One region of the Streptomyces sp. Rer75 genome, then DNA from elsewhere that is predicted to be linked to it. Evidence: predicted binding sites of a transcription regulator. Region 1 holds the regulator's gene; the other holds the start of a gene.

The links. Region 1 encodes HrcA, which represses chaperone genes, less so after heat shock. Its sites were predicted from a motif close to TTNGCACTCNGNNNNNCNGAGTGCNAA; they were not measured.
Region 2: the regulator HrcA is predicted to act here: its motif matches at 1,649-1,675, upstream of groES (co-chaperone GroES).

Annotation. Positions count from the first base shown of each region.
Region 1 is NZ_CP058693.1:3,425,142-3,428,547, reverse strand. It holds gene HYQ63_RS14660 (DUF3097 domain-containing protein) at 1-540, opposite strand, end outside; gene HYQ63_RS14655 (MBL fold metallo-hydrolase) at 564-1,286, opposite strand; gene hrcA (heat-inducible transcriptional repressor HrcA) at 1,463-2,479, shown strand; gene dnaJ (molecular chaperone DnaJ) at 2,480-3,406, shown strand, end outside.
Region 2 is NZ_CP058693.1:5,841,774-5,845,179, reverse strand. It holds gene groL (chaperonin GroEL) at 1-1,053, opposite strand, end outside; gene groES (co-chaperone GroES) at 1,194-1,502, opposite strand; gene HYQ63_RS25180 (polysaccharide deacetylase family protein) at 1,718-2,701, opposite strand; gene HYQ63_RS25175 (methyltransferase domain-containing protein) at 2,779-3,406, shown strand, end outside.

The sequences.
Region 1 (3,406 bases):
CTCCTTGGACCCGGCCACCAGGTGGTCCACCAGCACGCCGAGCCGGGCGTCCGGGCCGGGTGAGAAGTCGCGCACGATGGCGGGCAGGTCGTCGACGCCCGCCAGGTACTCCACGACGACGCCCTCGATGCGCAGGTCGTCGCCCCAGACCCGCTCCACCAGCTCCGCGTCGTGGCGGCCCTCCACGTAGATGCGCCCGGCGCGGGCGACCCGTGCCCGGGCGCCGGGGACGGCGAGCGACCCGGAGGCCGTGCGCTGCGGCGCGCCGGGGGCCGTCGCGCGCGGGCGCACGAGGGTGACGACGCGGCCCTCCAGGAGGAAGCCGCGCGGCTCCATGGGGAAGACGCGGTGCTTGCCGAAGCGGTCCTCCAGGGTGACCGTCGGCCCTTGCGCGGTCTTCTCGCAGCGGATCACGGCACCACAGAACCCCGTGGTGACCTCCTCGACCACGAGGTCCGGGTCCGCGGGCACCTCGGGGGCGGGCTGCTGCCGCTTCCAGGGCGGGGTCAGATCCGAGTCGTACTGTCGGCTGCTGCGCATCCGGATGACGATAGCGCGGCGGGTTAACGGGACACGCCGAAGCGGGCGGCCAGTTCGTCGCGTTGGTCACGTACGAAGGCCGCGTCCACGACCGACCCGTGCCCCGGCACGTACCGCGCGTCCTCGCCGCCGAGGGCGATCAGCCGGTCGAGGGCGGCGGGCCAGTGGGCGGGGATCGCGTCGGGTCCGGCCTGGGGCGGGCCCGACTCCTCGACCAGATCGCCGCAGAAGACCACCTCCGGCCGTCCCGGGACCAGAACGGCCAGGTCATGGGCGGTGTGCCCGGGGCCCACGTTCGCCAGCAGCACGGACCGGCCGCCCAGGTCGAGGGTGACCTCCCCGGAGACCGCGTGATGCGGCGGTACGAGGTGATCGGCGGCCTCGGCGGCGGCGCCGGGGGCCACCCCGTGCCGTACCGCGTCCTCGCGCAGCGCGTCCCGGTCGCGGCGCAGCAGGGCGTCCAGACCCGTGGCCCCGTACACCTCGCAGCCCGCGAAGGCGGCCGTGCCCAGGACATGGTCGAAGTGCGGATGGGTGAGCGCGATCCGGGTCGGCCGGCGGCCGGTCAGCCGGGTGATCTCGGCCCGCAGCGCCGCGCCCTCGCGCAGCGACGAGCCGGTGTCCACCACGAGGACGTCCGTATCGCCGACGACCACGCCGACCGTGCAGTCCCAGTCCGGCAGCCGTCGGCGGGCGACATCGGGCGCGAGCTGTTCCCACCCTGCCTCTTCCCAACACGTCTTCATACCGAGACGCTAGCTCCAACAGCGATAGCGTGACGTGTGGCCGGGGCGCCGGCGGGGGGCGGCTCTTGCCGTGGCCACCGCACCCCGCCGTACACTGGCTGAGGGGTTCTGGCACTCGTGACCATTGAGTGCCAGAAGGACGACCTGATGACACGGCTGGACTGGAGGTGCGCGGGGTGCTCAGCGAACGCAGACTCGAAGTGCTGCGTGCCATTGTCCAGGACTACGTGGGCACCGAGGAGCCGGTCGGCTCCAAGGCGCTCACCGAGCGGCACCGGCTGGGGGTCTCCCCGGCCACGGTGCGCAACGACATGGCGGCGCTGGAGGACGAGGGCTTCATCGCCCAGCCGCACACCAGCGCCGGGCGCATCCCCACGGACAAGGGCTACCGGCTCTTCGTGGACAGGCTGGCCGGAGTGAAGCCGCTGTCCGCTCCGGAGCGGCGCGCCATCCAGAACTTCCTCGACAGCGCCGTCGACCTCGACGACGTGGTGGGGCGCACCGTCCGGCTGCTGGCGCAGCTGACCCGGCAGGTCGCGGTGGTGCAGTACCCGTCGCTGACCCGTTCGACGGTGCGGCACGTGGAGCTGCTGCCGCTGGCCGTGGCCCGGGTGATGCTGGTGCTGATCACCGACACCGGGCGGGTCGAGCAGCGCATGGTGGACTGCCCGACTCCGATCAGCGACGACTCGCTGGCGGATCTGCGGGCCCGGCTCAACAGCCGGGTCGTGGGGCGGCGGTTCGCGGATGTGCCGCAATTGGTGCAGGATCTTCCGGAGTCCTTCGAGCAGGAGGACCGGGGGACGGTCTCGACCGTGCTGGCGACGTTGCTCGAAACGCTTGTCGAGGAGACCGAAGAGCGGCTGATGATCGGCGGCACCGCGAACCTCACGCGTTTCGTGCATGATTTCCCCCTGACGATCCGGCCCGTGCTGGAGGCACTTGAGGAGCAGGTCGTCCTCCTCAAGCTGCTCGGCGAGGCCAAAGACTCGGGTATGACCGTGCGCATCGGGCATGAGAATGCTCACGAGGGGCTGAATTCCACCTCGGTCGTCGCGGTCGGCTACGGTTCGGGCGACGAAGCCGTCGCCAAACTCGGCGTGGTCGGACCGACCCGCATGGACTACCCCGGAACGATGGGAGCGGTACGCGCAGTGGCACGTTACGTCGGACAGATCCTGGCGGAGTCGTAAGTGGCGACGGACTACTACGCAGTCCTGGGCGTGCAGCGCGATGCCTCGCAGGACGAGATCAAGAAGGCATTCCGCCGGCTCGCACGTGAGCTGCACCCGGACGTGAACCCGGATCCGAAGACCCAGGAGCGGTTCAAGGAGATCAACGCCGCTTACGAGGTGTTGTCGGATCCGCAGAAGAAGCAGGTCTACGACCTGGGCGGGGACCCGTCGGGTTCGGCCGCGGGCGGCGGCGCCGGTGGCTTCGGCGCGGGCTTCGGCAACTTCTCCGACATCATGGACGCCTTCTTCGGCACCGCCTCGCAGCGCGGACCGCGGTCCCGTACCCGGCGCGGCCAGGACGCCATGATCCGCCTCGACGTGGAGCTGAACGAGGCCGCGTTCGGCACCACCAAGGACATCCAGGTCGACACCGCGGTGGTGTGCACCACCTGTAGCGGTGAGGGCGCGGCGCCGGGCACCTCGGCGCAGACGTGCGACATGTGCCGCGGACGCGGTGAGGTCTCGCAGGTGACGCGGTCCTTCCTGGGCCAGGTCATGACCTCGCGGCCGTGCCCGCAGTGCCAGGGCTTCGGCACCGTGGTGCCGACCCCGTGCCCGGAGTGCGCGGGGGACGGGCGGATCCGCTCGCGGCGCACGCTGACCGTGAAGATCCCGGCCGGTGTGGACAACGGCACCCGCATCCAGCTCGCGGGCGAGGGCGAGGTCGGCCCGGGCGGCGGCCCGGCGGGCGACCTGTACGTGGAGATCCACGAGGTCCCGCACCCCGTCTTCCAGCGGCGCGGCGACGACATGCACTGCACGGTGACGATCCCGATGACCGCGGCGGCCCTCGGCACCAAGGTGCCGCTGGAGACGCTGGACGGCCTGGAGGAGATCGACATCCGGCCCGGCACCCAGTCCGGCCAGTCGGTCCCGCTGCACCAG
Region 2 (3,406 bases), 2.4 Mb from region 1:
GGCCTTGATCTGGGCGATGCGGCCGGCCACGTCGTCGCTGTTGCCGCCGCCGTCGACGATGGTGGTGTCGTCCTTGGTGACGGTCACGCGGCGGGCGGTGCCCAGCACGTCCAGACCGGCCTGGTCGAGCTTGAGGCCGACCTCCTCGGCGATGACGGTGGCGCCGGTGAGGGTCGCGATGTCGCCGAGCATGGCCTTGCGGCGGTCACCGAAGCCGGGGGCCTTCACGGCGACGGCGTTGAAGGTGCCGCGGATCTTGTTGACGACGAGGGTGGACAGGGCCTCGCCCTCCACGTCCTCGGCGATGATCAGCAGCGGCTTGCTGGCGCCGGCCTGGATGACCTTCTCCAGCAGCGGCAGCAGGTCCTGGATCGAGCCGATCTTGCCCTGGTGGATCAGGATGTACGGGTCGTCGAGGACGGCCTCCATACGCTCCTGGTCGGTCACCATGTACGGCGAGAGGTAGCCCTTGTCGAAGGACATGCCCTCGGTGAAGTCCAGCTCCAGGCCGAAGGTGTTGGACTCCTCGACGGTGATGACACCGTCCTTGCCGACCTTGTCCATCGCCTCGGCGATCAGCTCGCCGACCTGCTTGTCCTGGGCGGACAGCCCGGCCACGGCGGCGATGTCGGACTTGGAGTCGATCGGGCTGGCGGTGGCCAGCAGGTCCTCGGAGACGGCCTTGACGGCGGCGTCGATGCCCTTCTTCAGGGCGGCCGGGGAGGCACCGGCGGCCACGTTGCGCAGGCCCTCGCGGACCAGCGCCTGGGCCAGCACGGTGGCGGTGGTGGTGCCGTCACCCGCGATGTCGTTGGTCTTGGTCGCCACCTCCTTGACGAGCTGGGCGCCCAGGTTCTCGTACGGGTCCTCGACCTCGACCTCGCGGGCGATCGTGACACCGTCGTTGGTGATGGTCGGAGCACCGAACTTCTTGTCGATGACGACGTTGCGGCCGCGGGGGCCGATCGTCACCTTGACGGTGTCCGCAAGCTTGTTGACGCCGCGCTCAAGGGCGCGACGGGCGTCCTCGTCGAACTTCAGGATCTTCGCCATGGTTGCGTATGTCCTCTCATTGCGATCCTCGGCCGCCGTGCGGGGGCAGCCGCCGTCGCGTCAAAAAAACGAACCGCGCCCCGACCCCGGGTATCTGTGACACGGGCACCGGGGCGCGGCTCAAGGCAAAACTTCGGTGACTACTTCTCGACGATCGCGAGGACGTCGCGAGCCGAGAGGACGAGGTACTCCTCGCCGCTGTACTTCACCTCGGTGCCGCCGTACTTGCTGTAGAGCACGACGTCGCCGACCGAGACGTCGAGCGGAAGCCGCTTGCCGTCCTCGAAACGGCCCGGGCCCACGGCCAGGACGACGCCCTCCTGGGGCTTCTCCTTGGCGGTGTCCGGGATGACCAGGCCAGAGGCCGTGGTCTGCTCGGCGTCGAGCGGCTGGACCACGATGCGGTCCTCGAGCGGCTTGATGGCAACCTTGGAGCTGGCGGTCGTCACGATCCGACCTCCCCCTTCGGAGATCTCACGGGGTTAACTGTCTGAGGTGGCGACCAGGTGGATCCGTCGTCGCGGGTGCCGGACCTGCCCGTCGCTGTGTTTGGCACTCCGCAGTGCCGAGTGCCAGCCCTGACATTATGACGCGGTTAGCACTCCGTCAACCAGAGTGCCAAGCGAGGCGCCGCCGGACCGCACGGACGCCGTGCCGCCGTCGCTCAGACGTAGTCCTCCAGCCGCGCCACGGTGAAGCCCTGCGCCTGGATCTCGCGCAGCAGCGCGGTGATCATGTCGGTCATGGTGTGCCCGTCGAGCTGCTCCGGGCCGCGGAAGTGCGCGAGCACGATGTCCCCCGGTTGGAGCCGTCCGCCGGACCGGTAGACAAGACCCTGGGTCTCCATCTCGGCGCGCCACAGCACCACCGGCCCCAGCCCGCAGTCGGCCGCCGCGCGCAGGGTGGTCTCGTCGTACTCCCCGTAGGGCGGGCGGAAGAGGCGCGGCTGGACGCCGAGCCGGTTCCGGAGGTTCTCCTGCTGCCCGCAGATCTCCCGCACCTGGGTGCCGTAGTCCTGCCCGGCCAGGCTGGGGTGGGTGAGCGTGTGGTTGCCGACGCCGCCGCCGAGCCGGTGCAGCTCGCCGAAGTAGTCGTACCGGCCGTCGACCGCCTGGTCCGTCAGGAACTCGGTGAACGGCAGCCCGAGGTCCCGGACTTGGTCGATGAAGCGCGGGTCCTTCTCCAGTCCGTCGTCGATCGTCAGGAAAACCACCCGATCGGTGGTCGCCACCTGACGGATGACGGGCGGCAGCCCCGGCGGCTGGTCCCCGTCCGGCACGAGCGGCGGCTTGACGGCGGGCGGCCGCGGCGGCGGGTCCAGCGGCCGGTCCAGACCCCAGCGGTGGTACGCGCCCGGGGCGACCCCCGGCGCCGGGCGCGGCGACGGCGGGGGTGGCTTCGCGTCGTCCCCAGCGGGGTCCGAGGAGGGCGCGGACGCTTCCCCGGGCGGCGCCCCGGACGGTGCGGACACGGCGGGTGCCCCGGACGCGAACCACGGGGCGGCCGCGCCCGGCGTCTGCCGCGGCCCGGCGGCCTCCCTGCCCGCCCCGGCCAGTGGCGCGGGGGCGGCGAGGGTTCCGCAGCCGGCGAGTACGGCCGCCGCGGCGGCGAGAACCAGACACCTGGAAAGACCAGCGTTGATCATCATCACACAAGCGATCTTCATCTCTACGGTGCGCGGACGCGCGACACGCGGGTGCGGATGCGCTCCCCGGAGCGGGGAGAATGGGCCATGTGGACGTTGACGCCTTCGACTCACTGCTCGGCGACGAGGGGCAGGCGCTGCTCTCCGCGCTCCGGAACTACGACCCGGCGCGGGAGCTGGCCACCGCGACCCGGCTGCGCCGCGACCATCCGGCCGCCCTGGTCTCGGCGGCCCTGACCCAGGCACAGCTGCGGCAGCGGGCGGTGCCCAAGTTCGGGGCCGAGGACGCCCATCGCATGTACTTCACGCCCGACGGCGTCGAGCAGTCCACCCGTACCTCCGTCGCCGCCTACCGCGCCGACCGGCTGGCCGGGTTCGGGGTGCGCAGCGTGGCCGATCTGTGCTGCGGCATCGGCGGCGACGCCATCGCGATGGCGCGGGCCGGGCTCAGCGTCCTGGCCGTCGACCGCGACCCGCTGACCTGTGCGGTCGCCCGGGCCAACGCCGACGCGCTGGGCCTGTCGCAGCTGATCGAGGTGCGCTGCGCCGACGTCACCGGGATCGACACCTCGTCGTACGACGCGGTCTTCGTGGACCCCGCCCGGCGCGGCGGCCGGGGCCGGGTCTTCGACCCCGAGGCGTACTCCCCGCCGCTGTCCTGGGCCATCGAGGCCGCCCGTACGACCCCGCGCGCCGCCCTCAAGATCG